Regions from separate parts of the Pseudomonas simiae genome, predicted to be linked through region 2. Evidence: riboswitches for the same ligand, from Rfam matches in the RefSeq annotation. Region 2 holds a riboswitch; each other region holds the start of a gene.

The links. A riboswitch is a leader RNA that binds a small molecule or an ion and turns the genes downstream of it on or off. The one in region 2 is predicted to bind cobalamin.
Region 1: linked by a shared signal. The riboswitch ahead of PF1751_RS18755 (ABC transporter substrate-binding protein) and the one ahead of cobO (cob(I)yrinic acid a,c-diamide adenosyltransferase) in region 2 are both predicted to bind cobalamin.
Region 3: linked by a shared signal. The riboswitch ahead of cobW (cobalamin biosynthesis protein CobW) and the one ahead of cobO (cob(I)yrinic acid a,c-diamide adenosyltransferase) in region 2 are both predicted to bind cobalamin.

The regions. Positions count from the first base shown of each region.
Region 1 covers NZ_CP010896.1:4,138,094-4,142,300, forward strand. Annotated here, with positions in the region: gene PF1751_RS18740 (protealysin inhibitor emfourin) at 1-114, opposite strand, end outside; gene PF1751_RS18745 (M4 family metallopeptidase) at 129-1,193, opposite strand; gene PF1751_RS18750 (DNA/RNA non-specific endonuclease) at 1,322-2,248, shown strand; cobalamin riboswitch at 2,285-2,479, shown strand; gene PF1751_RS18755 (ABC transporter substrate-binding protein) at 2,584-3,594, shown strand; gene PF1751_RS18760 (FecCD family ABC transporter permease) at 3,591-4,207, shown strand, end outside.
Region 2 covers NZ_CP010896.1:4,428,712-4,432,918, forward strand. Annotated here, with positions in the region: gene bluB (5,6-dimethylbenzimidazole synthase) at 1-93, opposite strand, end outside; gene PF1751_RS20060 (cobyrinic acid a,c-diamide synthase CobB) at 90-1,421, opposite strand; gene cobO (cob(I)yrinic acid a,c-diamide adenosyltransferase) at 1,418-2,029, opposite strand; cobalamin riboswitch at 2,109-2,359, opposite strand; gene PF1751_RS20070 (C40 family peptidase) at 2,457-2,996, opposite strand; gene PF1751_RS20075 (C40 family peptidase) at 3,141-3,770, opposite strand; gene hda (DnaA regulatory inactivator Hda) at 3,984-4,207, opposite strand, start outside.
Region 3 covers NZ_CP010896.1:2,609,830-2,614,036, forward strand. Annotated here, with positions in the region: gene PF1751_RS11770 (cobalamin biosynthesis protein) at 1-185, opposite strand, end outside; gene PF1751_RS11775 (CbtA family protein) at 182-886, opposite strand; gene PF1751_RS11780 (CbtB domain-containing protein) at 898-1,086, opposite strand; cobalamin riboswitch at 1,183-1,387, opposite strand; cobalamin riboswitch at 1,866-2,065, shown strand; gene cobW (cobalamin biosynthesis protein CobW) at 2,159-3,226, shown strand; gene cobN (cobaltochelatase subunit CobN) at 3,230-4,207, shown strand, end outside.

The DNA of each region.
Region 1 (4,207 bases), 290 kb from region 2:
CTGCCGCAGCTCCTGTTGTTCCTGCTCCGGCAGCGTGTCCAGTTCCACCGTCTGTGGCTTGGCCAGGCCCGGAAAAAAACCGGGCCCGCCGTTTTCCTTGATTGAAATTTGCATGGCCGTTCCTCTCGTCAGACAGCAATGCCGACCGCCTTCCAACCGTCCTTGACCGCTTTCTGTTCGTCCTTGTTAGCGCCGTAGAGTCGGCCTGCAATATCGTAAGTAATGCGCGCAAAGCGCAGGAAACCCGAGTTGGGCCGCAGCCGCGCATCACGCAGCGCGTCATACCAGATGCGCCCGGCGCGCTCCCAGGCGAACCCGCCCAGTATGGTCGCCACCTGGTAGAACGCATGGTTGGGAATGCCGGAGTTGATATGCACCCCGCCATTGTCCTCGTAGGTCTGCACAAAATCATCCATGTGCCCGGGCTGGGGGTCCTTGCCCAGCAGTTTGTCGTCAAACGCCGTGCCGGGGGCTTTCATCGAGCGCAGGGCGGTGCCTTTGATCTTTTGGGTGAACAGCCCTTTGCCGATCAACCAATCGGCGTCTTCCGCACGTTGCTTCAACGCATACTGCTTGATCAGCGAACCGAACACGTCCGACAGCGATTCATTCAACGCCCCGGACTGGTTGAAATACATCAGTTTGGCCTCGTCCTCGGTGACGCCGTGGGCCAACTCATGGCCAATCACGTCGAGGGCCACCGTAAAGCGGTTGAACAACTGCCCGTCTCCATCCCCGAACACCATCTGGGTCGAGTTCCAGAACGCATTGTTGTAGTTCTGGCCAAAGTGCACAGTGGCGTCCAGCGCCATCCCGGCATCGTCGATGGAGTTGCGATCGAAGACCTCGTCGAAAAAATCGAAGGTGGCGCCCAAGCCATCATAGGCCTCGTCCACCGCCGCATCACCACTGGCGGGCTGCCCCTCGCCACGCACCAGCGTGCCCGGCAGGCTGTCGGCGCCCTCGGCGCTGTAGATCGAGCGGCGTTTATCGGCCCCCATGGCCAGGGCCATATGCGCCGGCCCTTTGGCAGGCACGGCGACCATCCGTAGCGAGCGGAACGTTGTGTCCTTGGCGCGGGTGCGCAACGCGACCTCCCGTTGCGCTTTGTCCCCGTTGCGCGCGATCTGGTCGAGCATATAGGGCGGGATCAGGCAGAAAATCGGATTACGATTCGGCTGGCGAACACACATTGGCTGGCTCCATTTGGCAGGTAACAACGTCCGGGTCATCGATTCAGGATAGCCTCCAGGGGTTATCGCGTGTCATCAATTGTCATTAACCTATGTTGCAGTCGTGTTTATCCAAGGAGGACTGACCGATGCCCGCACGTAAAGCCAAAATCGACCTTTCATACCGCCCCAGGCTCGCTGACCTGCGCCCATTGATCGCACCGAGCCCCACATTGCTGGAGGCACGAGCCGCGACGCCCCGCGTCACCTCGGCCAACGACTTGAAGGACCGACGCGGCTACGCTGAGGACTTTCTCGGCAGCTTCGGGGTGCCCTGGCCTACGGTTGAAGAGACCTTGGCCGGCGATGTCCAGAAGCGCCTGGACTACACGCACTTCTCGATAACGATGTCACGCTCGAAGCGGCTCGCGCTGTATGTGGGCGTCAACATCGATGGCGGGCAGCATGTGGACATCATTCGCAGCAACGACACCTGGGCCTACGACGGACGCCTGCCCATTGATGCGCAGGTGGGCGAAGCACTGTATGCCAGCAACGGCCTGGATCGCGGCCACCTGGTGCGCCGACAAGACCCGAACTGGGGCGACGCGGCGCAAACCGCCAACTTCGACACCTTCCACTTCACCAACTGTTCACCGCAGATGAGCGGGTTCAACCAGAAAACGTGGCTGGAGCTCGAAGACTACATCCTCGACAACACCCAGCGCTGGAAAGCCCGAGCCACCGTGTTCACCGGCCCGGTGTTCGCCGACGACGACCGGGTGTACCGGGGCGTCCAGATCCCCAAGGCGTTCTGGAAAGTGGTCGCCTACCTCAGCGATGACGGCAAGCCTTCGGCCAGCGCCTACATGATCGACCAGAGCCGCGAGCTGGGCCAGCTCGACCTGGTGTTCGGCCAGCTCAGGACCTACCAGCGCAGCGTAATCCAGATAGAACGCCTCACCGGCCTGCGTTTTGCCAACCTGGCCGACTACGACGGCTTCAGCAACGAAGAACGCGCCACCGGCACGCGGATTGAAGCGCTGATACAGGGGCCTGAAGACATTCGTCTCTGACCGGGCGTGCCTCGGGCTATATCGCCCCGCCCTAATCAACTACCATACCGCGCCGGTTCCCAAACGGGACTAATAGGGAATCCGAAGCGCGGTACACCCTCGCCAATCGGAACTGCCCCCGCAACTGTAGGTGCTGAGCCTGCTCCCTGATGCCACTGGACCTTGTCCGGGAAGGCCGGAGCCTGGCGACGACGCATCAGTCAGGAGACCTGCCGGCCCAAGCTCAATTACCAACCGGCGGGGTGTCCGGGAAGGACATTCTTGCCTGTTTTTCTAGTGCAGCGCTTAAGGGTGTATTTCCGAATGGCACGTACGGTTCATTCGGAGATTGCCCCATGCTGCCACGCGTTACCGCCCTGCTCACCGGCCTGGGCTTCTGTGCCCTCGCCCAAGCCGCGCCCACCCACTACCCGCTGACCGTGGAAAACTGCGGTAGTCGCCTGACCTTCCAGCAAGCCCCCGCCCGCAGCGTGACCATCGGCCAGGCGGCCACCGAGATGCTCTACGCATTGGGCGTGGGCGACAAAGTGGTCGGCACCTCACTGTGGTTCAACAGCGTACTGCCGCAGTACAAGGTGCAGAACGACGGCATCGAGCGGCTAGCCAACAATGAGCCGAGCTTTGAAGCCGTGATCGCCAAGCGCCCGCAGCTGGTGGCCGCCGAGCTGGAGTGGGTGGTCGGGCCCCAGGGCGTGGTCGGCACCCGCGAGCAATTCCATGAACTGAAGATCCCCACTTACCTGCTGCCCTCCGACTGCGAAGGCAAGGACAACCTGGTAGGCGCCGACGGCACACGGCTGGAGCCGTTCCGTATCGAAACGATCTATAAAAGCATCGGCCAACTCGCCGAGATCTTCGACGTACAGGCGCGCGGCCAACAGTTGAACGACGACCTCAAGGTACGCTTGGCCAAATCTGTTGCCACCGTGCAAAGCAAAGGCCTCAAGCAAGCCAGTGCCTTGGTGTGGTTCTCCAGTTCCGAGATGGCTAGCGATCCTTACGTGGCCGGCCACAAGGGCATTCCAGAGTTCATGCTGGAAACCCTCGGTCTGCACAACGTGGTGCAATCCGATGAAGAATGGCCCGCCGTCGGCTGGGAAACCCTCGCCAAGGCCAACCCGACCTTTCTGGTGATCGCACGCATGGACCGCCGCCGCTACCCCGCCGACGACCATGAAAAGAAACTGGCCTTCCTGCGCAGCGATCCCGTGACTCGCAACATGGACGCGGTGAAAAACAACCGCATCATCATCCTCGATGCCCTGGCGCTGCAGGCCAGCATCCGCACGTTCGACGGGCTTGAGCAACTGGCCACGGCCATCGACGGCTACGACCTGCCCAAATGACGCGCACCCTACTCGCCCTGGCCCTGCTATTAGCCGCCCTACTCGCGGGGGTGGCGATCGGCGAAACCGCCATCTCGCCGCAAGTCGTGCTCCAGGTGCTCGCCAACAAACTGTGGGCGGCCAGCTACGTGCTTGACCCCATCGACGAAGGCGTGGTGTGGAACTACCGCCTCACCCGCGCCCTGGTCGCCGCTGCGTGTGGCGCCGGGCTGGCGACGTGCGGGGTGATCCTGCAATCGCTGTTGCGCAACCCACTGGCCGATCCCTACCTGCTGGGCATCAGTGCCGGCGCTTCGACTGGCGCGGTGCTGGTGGCGTTGATCGGCGTGGGCGGCGGGTTGATTTCGTTGTCGGCGGGCGCGTTTGTTGGCGCCATGGCGGCGTTTGCGCTGGTGATCCTGCTCGCGCGCGCCAGCGGTTCGGCCAGCGGCACCGGCCAGATCATCCTGGCGGGCATTGCCGGCTCGCAGTTGTTCAATGCGCTCACCGCCTTCCTGATCACCAAATCCGCCAGTTCCGAACAGGCGCGCGGCATCCTGTTCTGGCTGCTCGGCAACCTCAGTGGTGTGCGCTGGCCCTCGGTGTGGTTAGCGGTGCCGGTGGCCGTTGCAGG
Region 2 (4,207 bases):
AGTGCCGCCGCTGAAGTGGCGCATGTCGCGACGTTCAGCGATGGCGCGGTAGACCGCCTGGCGGTCGGCCTCGGGGAAGGCGTTGTCGGTCATGGCCTCATCGCCGGCAAGCCGGCGCCTACAGGATCGGGCGCGAACAATGCGGCCACCGCCTGGGGATTCGAGGGGAAGTAAAAGTGTACGTAGGAAGCCGTCATCCGCCCCTGCCGATAAACCGCCTCGGCACCGCGTCCGCCATTGGGGCTAAGGCCACGGGCAATCGGCTGCCATTCGGTGGTGGTCAGGGAGTGGTGATAGGTATGGCCGCGCAGCGTGCCTTCGGGCAATTCGACATTTTGCAGCGCCAAGGCCGCGAGTTTCTTCTGCATCACCGCATCGCCTTGCAGCAGGCCCACCAGTTCGGCGCGAACACCCTCGACGTCGGTCAGCGAGTCCAGCAGGTAGAGCATGCCGCCGCATTCGGCGAGCAGCGGTTTGCCGGCGGCATGATGAGCGCGGATGGCGTCAAGCATCGAGGTGTTTTCCGCCAGCGCCTGGTGGTGCAATTCCGGATAACCACCGGGCAGATAGAGGCTGTCGACGTCAGGCAATTTGCGATCGTGGATCGGCGAGAAAAACTCCAGTTCAGCGCCCATTGCCCGCAGCAGGTCGAGGCTGGCGCCATAGGTAAACGCGAAGGCTTCGTCGCGGGCCACGGCGATGCGCACACCGTTGAGCAGTGGCTGGGTTTCGATCACTTCCGGTGCGGCAAAGGTCACTGGCGGCGGCAAAGCCACTTCGCAACTGCTGCCCAGCGCTTGGGCGGCTGCATCGAGACGCACATCGAGGTCGTTCAGTTCGCTCGCCTGTACCAGGCCTAAGTGACGGCTAGGCAGTTCGATACCGGTCTCGCGGGATAACGCGCCGTACCAGCGCAGGCCTTCGGTGAGGCTGCCTTCGAGCAATTGTGCGTGACGCAAGGTGCCAACGCGATTGGCCAGCACCCCGGCAAACGGCAGATCCGGCTGATAACGTGCCAGGCCCAGGGCCAACGCGCCGAAGGTCTGGGCCATCGCCGTACCGTCAATCACGCCCAAGACAGGCACGCCGAAGTGTCGCGCCAGGTCGGCGCTGGACGGTGTGCCATCGAACAGGCCCATCACGCCTTCGATCAGGATCAGGTCCGCCTCCCCCGCCGCTTCCCATAGCAAGCGACGACTTTCCTGCTCGCCCACCATCCACATGTCCAATTGATACACCGGCGCACCGCTGGCGCGTTCGTGGATCATCGGATCGAGGAAGTCCGGGCCGCATTTGAACACGCGTACCCTGCGCCCCAGGTTGCGGTGCAATCGGGCAAGCGCGGCGGTGACGGTGGTTTTGCCCTGGCCGGACGCCGGTGCGGCAATCAAGACGGCCGGGCAATGACGGGGCTGATTCAAAGTTCGACGCCCTTCTGTGCCTTGATACCGGCTTGGAACGCGTGTTTGAGCATGCCCATTTCGGTGACGGTGTCGCCCATTTCGATCAGTTCAGGCTTGGCACCGCGGCCGGTGACCACCACGTGTTGCATCGGCGGGCGGGCTTGCAGGTCGCTGAGCACCTGGTCCAGGTCGAGATAGCCGTGCTTGAGGGCGATGTTCAGTTCGTCGAGTACGACAAGACCGATAGACGGGTCCTGCAGCAACTCGCGGGAAACCGCCCAGGCGGCTTCGGCGGCGGCGATGTCACCCTGGCGGTCCTGGGTTTCCCAGGTGAAGCCTTCGCCCATGACATGAAAGCGCACTTGCTCGGGGAAACGGCGGAAGAACAATTCCTCACCGGTACTGTTGCGCCCCTTGATGAACTGCACCACACCGCACTGCATGCCGTGCCCCATGGCCCGGGCCAGCATGCCGAACGCGGAGCTGCTCTTGCCTTTGCCGTTGCCGGTCAGCACCAGCAACAGGCCGCACTCGTTCGGGGAGTTGGCGATGCGTTCATCGATCACGGCTTTTTTGCGCAGCATGCGCGCCAGGTGGCGTTCGTCGCGGTCGGGGGAATCGGTCATGGCAGCTCTCCGTTGGGGCTGGACAAAAACGGCGGGCAGGAAAAAGAAAAAACAGACAGCCAAGCATCGCCCACCGTGATGCTGTTGGATGTTGCAGGCCGGTCTCCGGGCTCATGAGTGGCGCACGTCTTATAGAAGCGCAGACCGACGCTGCGCCTTCCCATATCGCGAGCGATACAGTGGCAAAAGGCAGCGTCTTGACTCATTTACCGTTGCGGGGGCAGCGCCGGGATCGCGGCGTCACTGTGTACAAGTGCGCTCACTCACCGGCTTCCCTGTTTCACTCCGTCGACCCATGGGTCACAGAGCACCTGGAACAAGCGGCGAAGGGTAGTAGTTTGAGGGGCGAGCTGCAAGCTTCAAGCTGATCGCCGCAAGCAGGCATCGCACCGCTTGCAGCTTCACGCGTGAAACCTGCCGCTGCTTTCTAAGGATTACGCGCCAGATTGCCTGGCAACACGCGCTTGGCGCTCAGGTAGGCATTCTGCCAATACGCCTTGGACAAGGTGTCCAACTTCACCGTACCACCGGTTTGCGGTGCATGCACAAAACGGCCTTCACCGACGTAGATCCCGGCGTGGCTGACCTGTGAACCGCCGCCCGTGGCAAAGAACAACAGGTCGCCCGTCTGCAGATTCTGCTCGCTGACATCTTGCGCACGCATCACGATCAATTCGCGAGTGGTACGCGGCAGGGAGATGCCGGCAGCGTCGCGGAAGACAAAACCGATCAGGCCACTGCAATCAAACCCGGAGTCCGGTGTGTTGCCGCCCCACCGATAAGGCGTGCCGACCAGGCCCAGGGCACGGAAGAGGACGTCTTCGGCCGCAGGCGAGAAATTCTGGCTGGAATAGTTGAACACCGGCTTGGGCTTCACCGCTACGGGAGCGGGCGGCGGTGGACGACTTGCGCAGGCGCTGAGCAGCGCGGCGCAAAGAATGAGGATCAGGCGGGCCGAGGTCGACATGGGCAGAACAATCCTGGTCTGGATGCGGCTTTCGCTGCCGAACGCTGAAAACCAGAACGCGCAAGCAAAGCTCGCGCGAACAGATTACAACAATGTCCAGGGATTCTAGCGCTTACACGTCAAACTTCAAGTATCACTTTAAGTTTACTTGCTAGCGGTAACTGTCGTCGGGGCCATGGCGAGTGCGCGCTTGGCTTCGATGAAGGTTTTGCTCCAGTAGCTGTCGCCCAGGTTGTCGACTCGAACACCGCCACTGCGACGGCTGCTGGAGTGAATAAACTGGTTGTCGCCCAAGTAGATACCGGCATGACTCACACGACCACGCCCTGCCGTACTGAAGAAAAGCAGATCACCGGGCTTGAGGTTGTTGCGCGCGACCAACGGTGCATCCACGTTGATCATTTCGCGGGTGGAGCGCGGCAGGTTCATGCCCGCTTCTTCACGAAACAGATAGCCGATGAAACCGCTGCAGTCGAAGCCGGCTTCAGAAGTGCCGCCGAAACGGTAACGGGTACCGATCAGGGACATGCCGCGTTCGAGGATGCTGTCGGCCAGAACGGGAAGCTGGTAAGGCTTGCTACCGGAGAAGTTGGTCAGCTCTTTTTCAGTTGCCAGCTCTTCTTCATAAACAGAAGCAGACTGTGCAGCAACGAATTTTGCCTGATTTTGAACCTGTGGTTTTTGCTGTTCTGCCACCTGTTGAGGGTGGGAGGCGCAACCAAACAACAGGGTAACGAGTGCGAGGGGCACGAGGGGTGCGAAGCGATTTAGCATGGGCACGACCGTGGCTGATATGTAAAGAAGACGAGACTATGCCCTCTATCACATCGATTTGCAAATTCAATCGTGATCTATGTGACTTCTTGTTTGGACCATGACATCTAAGCCCTTAACACCCCGTACCTGCCTTTTGCGTAGCCACATCGGCTCAAGCGCAGGTTTTCTGGCGCCTGGAATTTGCCGAACGCGGCAAAAACAAAGGGCTGTCTACCAGCCGAGGGTTTCTTTCAAGAAGGGAATGGTCAGCTTGCGCTGGGCCTGCAAGGAGGCCTGGTCGAGCTGTTCGAGCAAATCGAACAATGCGCTCATGCTGCGTGTACCGCGAGTGAGAATAAAATGCCCCACTTCATCGGTGAGGTGCAGGCCACGACGGGAAGCACGCAGTTGCAAGGCACGCAATTTGTCTTCGTCGGAGAGCGGGCGCATCTGGA
Region 3 (4,207 bases), 1.8 Mb from region 2:
AGTGGCAGGTTCAGCCTCTGGGCCAGAGCCAGTAACCCCGGTTCATTCTGTTTGCGATCGATACTGGCCAGCGCGCTAATGCGGTGACGCTCGATACCGCCCTCGGCGAGGGCCGAATCGAACAGCGCCAGCAAGGTGTGAAGATCGCAACCCTGCTGGAAACCCAGGCCGATCACCAGGGTCATGCCGAGTATTGGTCGTCACGGTTGCGGCGGAACAGCCACGCGCTGATCAGGCCCAGTGCGAGCCAGAAAGCGACGTTGGTCAACTGTGAAGCGATCTTGAATTGTGCTTCCAGGGCTTGCGGTGCCAGCATCGAATGCACTTCGGGCTGTGGCGCGCCGATCACGTGGGGGACGGCGAGGATCGCCACGCCCAGCACTTTCAACAGCCAGTTACGACCAAATACGATCAAAGCGATGCCGGCAGCCGTAGAAGCCGCAGTGCCGATCCACCAGGTCTGGCGCAGCGCCAGGTCCGCGGCGGCGGTGCCCGGCAGCTCAGGCGGCAGGCCCATCGTCGGTGCCAGCACGAAGGTTGCGTAACCGGCCAAGCCCCACAGCAGGCCTTGGGCGGTGCGGGTTGGCGCGCGCAGTGTGTAGAGACCGGCCAGCATCAGCGCAAAACCGACCGCGACCACCAGATTACCGCCTGTGGTGGAGAGCACGCGCTGCCAGCCGTCTTCCGGCTCCCAGGCTTCGGCATCGTGGGTGTGGGCGGCAGCGCCTTCGGTGTGTTCGTGGGCCACTTCGGTGGCGGCCGGGGCCTTTTCAAAGGTTTCCGCCTGCAGAATCAGCGGGGCGACCCAGAAGCTTTGCAGCAAGGTCAGCAACAGGGCGGCCAGCAGGCCGGTGAAACCTGCAGTTTGCGCGATACGCTTGATCATGTCGGCAGGTCTCAGTGGCACGGGAACGCAGCGCTGTGGCGGGTATCGTGGGCAGCGTTGTGCACGGCCTCGATGTGCGAGAAACCGGCAAAGTACACCAGGCACGCACCAAGGATCGACGCGCCGATGGCGGCGGTCAGGCGTTGGCTCAGGGTGGCGGTGCTGCTGGCGGAGTGCGAGGTGCTGCTGACGATCGACATGGCGCGTCCCTTTCAGGTGTCTGGGTGAAACGAGCGCATGGAAACCCCGCGAGCCAGGCACGCAGGGTTTGAACAGCGCCCGCCCACCGCGGGTTTGTTATCTGAATTTTTCGGGCCGGTCTCCGGGCTTGCGAGGGGCAATGTGCCTAATAAGCATCGCCTTCCCATGCCGTCGAGGCACAGTGGATCTGACGCTTCACTCGCTTACCGTTGCGGGGGCAGCACCGGACTGGTCATATCGCTATGACGCACCGGTTTCCCGTTTCACCCTGTGAAGGGCACCCGAAACAAGATGTGTAGGAGAGCATGGGGGTGGGAGGGGAGTCAATTGGGGTGTGTACATATCCCTTGTTGCGATGATGGCTGAAATGGGTTCCGCTCCTACAGCGAACCGCCTTTGCTCTACACCACTCAAGCCGGCTGTCAGGCCGCTGTGCTTTTGCTTTTGATCTTGATCTTGATCCTAAGCGCCCCGTCAAACACGCTGGCCGGAATTCGACAGGGATTTGGGGGGTAAACCGGCAGGGATGCCGGTTTAGCCGCCCCGCGCCATGGATGGCGCGTGGCGGTGGCCCCCCAAATCCCTGTCGGATTACGGGCACACCGAGCGTGAGCGAGGTGCCGAGTGTTGGGGCAAGAGCCCTTTGGTTACTTTGGGGCTCTTTTCCAAAGTGACCCGCCGTAAGGGCGGAACCCATAGCAGCCATCACCGCAGAAACGGATATGTACACTAACCCAACCAATCCAACCCCATCATTGACCATCCCCCAAGCACTGCGTAGCCTTACACCCTTCGAGGTTCTTCGGCCCAGGCCGAAGCTAAGAAGGGAACGCGGTCCAAGCCGCGGCTGCCCCCGCAACTGTAAAGGGTTCAGCTGACTGCCACGCCACTGCCGACAAGGCGGGAAGGCGCAGCCAGCGCCGGTCGCAAGACCCGCAAGCCCCAAGCCAGGAGACCTGCCTCGCAACCGATTTTCTACTTCAACCGGGCGGGGTGATCCGGTGACGAAATCCGCTGCTGCGCGCCGTCGCAGGGCCTATCGTCCCGTATGCCCGCCCCCAAGGGCATCCGATGAAAACACTGGCCAAACTCCCCGTCACCATCGTCACCGGCTTCCTCGGCTCGGGCAAGACTACCTTGCTGCGCCACATGCTCGATAACGCCCAGGGCCGTCGCATCGCCGTGATCGTCAACGAATTCGGCGAACTGGGTATCGACGGTGAAATCCTCAAGCAGTGCTCCATCGGCTGCACCGAAGAAGAAGCCAACGGCCGCGTCTACGAGTTGGCCAATGGCTGCCTGTGCTGCACCGTGCAGGAAGAGTTCTTTCCAGTGATGCGCGAGTTGGTGGCCCGTCGCGGCGACCTCGACCATATCCTCATCGAAACCTCCGGCCTGGCCCTGCCAAAACCGTTGGTACAAGCCTTTCAGTGGCCGGAAATCCGCAGCGCCTGCACCGTCGACGCTGTGATCACCGTGGTCGACAGTCCGGCCGTGGCCGCCGGCACCTTCGCCGCTTTCCCGGACCAGGTGGATGCCCAGCGCAAGCTCGACCCGAACCTGGACCACGAGTCGCCGCTGCATGAGCTGTTCGCCGACCAACTGGCCAGCGCCGACCTGGTGATCCTCAACAAGAGCGACCTGATCAGCCCTGAAGACCTGGCCCGTGTGCGCCTGGAAGTCGCGGAAGAACTGCCGCCCGCGGTGAAGATCATTGAAGCCAGCAGCGGTCGTTTGCCGTTGGACGTGCTGATCGGCCTGGGTGCCGGCTCCGAAGAGCATATCGACGGTCGCCACAGTCATCACGACCATCACCATGACGGTGAAGACGATCATGACCATGATCACGACGCCTTCGACTCCATCTCCATCGACCTGCCGCAGGCCGATGAAGCGCTGCTGCTCGACGCCCTGACCCAGTTGGTGGTGCAACACGGCATCCTGCGCGTCAAAGGCTTCGCTGCGATTCCGAACAAGCCGATGCGCCTGCTGATCCAAGGGGTGGGTACGCGTTTCGACAAGCACTTCGACCGTGCCTGGGGCCCGGACGAAGCACGCATCACACGCTTGGTGCTGATCGGTCAGGACCTCGACGCGGCGGGCCTTGAAGCGCAACTGCGCGCAGCCCTCAGCGTTTAACCCATGCACCTGCTCAGGACCCAGCCCGGTGGTTTCGTCTCGGACGACAATATTGCCGACCTCGGACAAACCCCCGCTGATCTGGTGATCCTGTGCAGCGGCGATTCCAGCCTGGCGCTGCTGGCCGAAGCGGCCCAGCAGTTGCCGGACGATTACCCCAGCTTTCGCTTGGCCAACCCGATGCAGGTGCAGAACCATGCCTCGGTCGACCTGTATGTCGATGAGGTGCTGCGCCACGCCAAGGTCATCCTGATTTCCCTGCATGGTGGCATCGGTTATTGGCGTTACGGCATTGAGCGTCTGGTGGAATTGGCCGAGCGTGGCGTTCAACTGATTCTGGTGCCGGGGGATGATCGCCCGGACCCTGAGCTCAGCGGACTAAGTACCGTCGGCGCCGAAGAGCGTGATCGCCTCTGGCACTTCCTGCGCCAGGGCGGCCTGGGCAATGCCCTGGATTTCTATCGCTGCCTGGCCAGCACTTACCTGGGCCGTGATTACGCCTGGGCCGAGCCGCAAACCTTGCCGCGCACGGCGATTTATCACCCGCACCGTGCCAGCGCCCGGCTGAATGATTGGCAGGCCGACTGGAATGCCGAGTGGCCGGTGGCGGCGGTGTTGTTCTATCGCTCGCATTTGCAGGCAGCCAATACCGGTTTTATCGATGTGTTCTGCCAGCGCTTGCAGGCGGCGGGTCTCAACCCGTTGCCGATGGCGGTGGCCAGTTTGAAAGAACCCGGCTGCCTGGCGGTGGTCGAGGACCTGCTGGACGAGGTCGGCGCGGCGGTGATTCTCAACACCACCGGCTTCGCCCAGTCCAGCCCGGAAGCGCCGCACTTGCGGCCGTTTCGCCGCAATATCCCGGTGATCCAGGCGATCTGCGCCCAGGACAACCAGCCCGGCTGGGAAGCGAGCGACCAAGGTCTTGGCCCCCGCGACCTGGCGATGCACATTGCCTTGCCGGAGCTGGACGGGCGGATCATC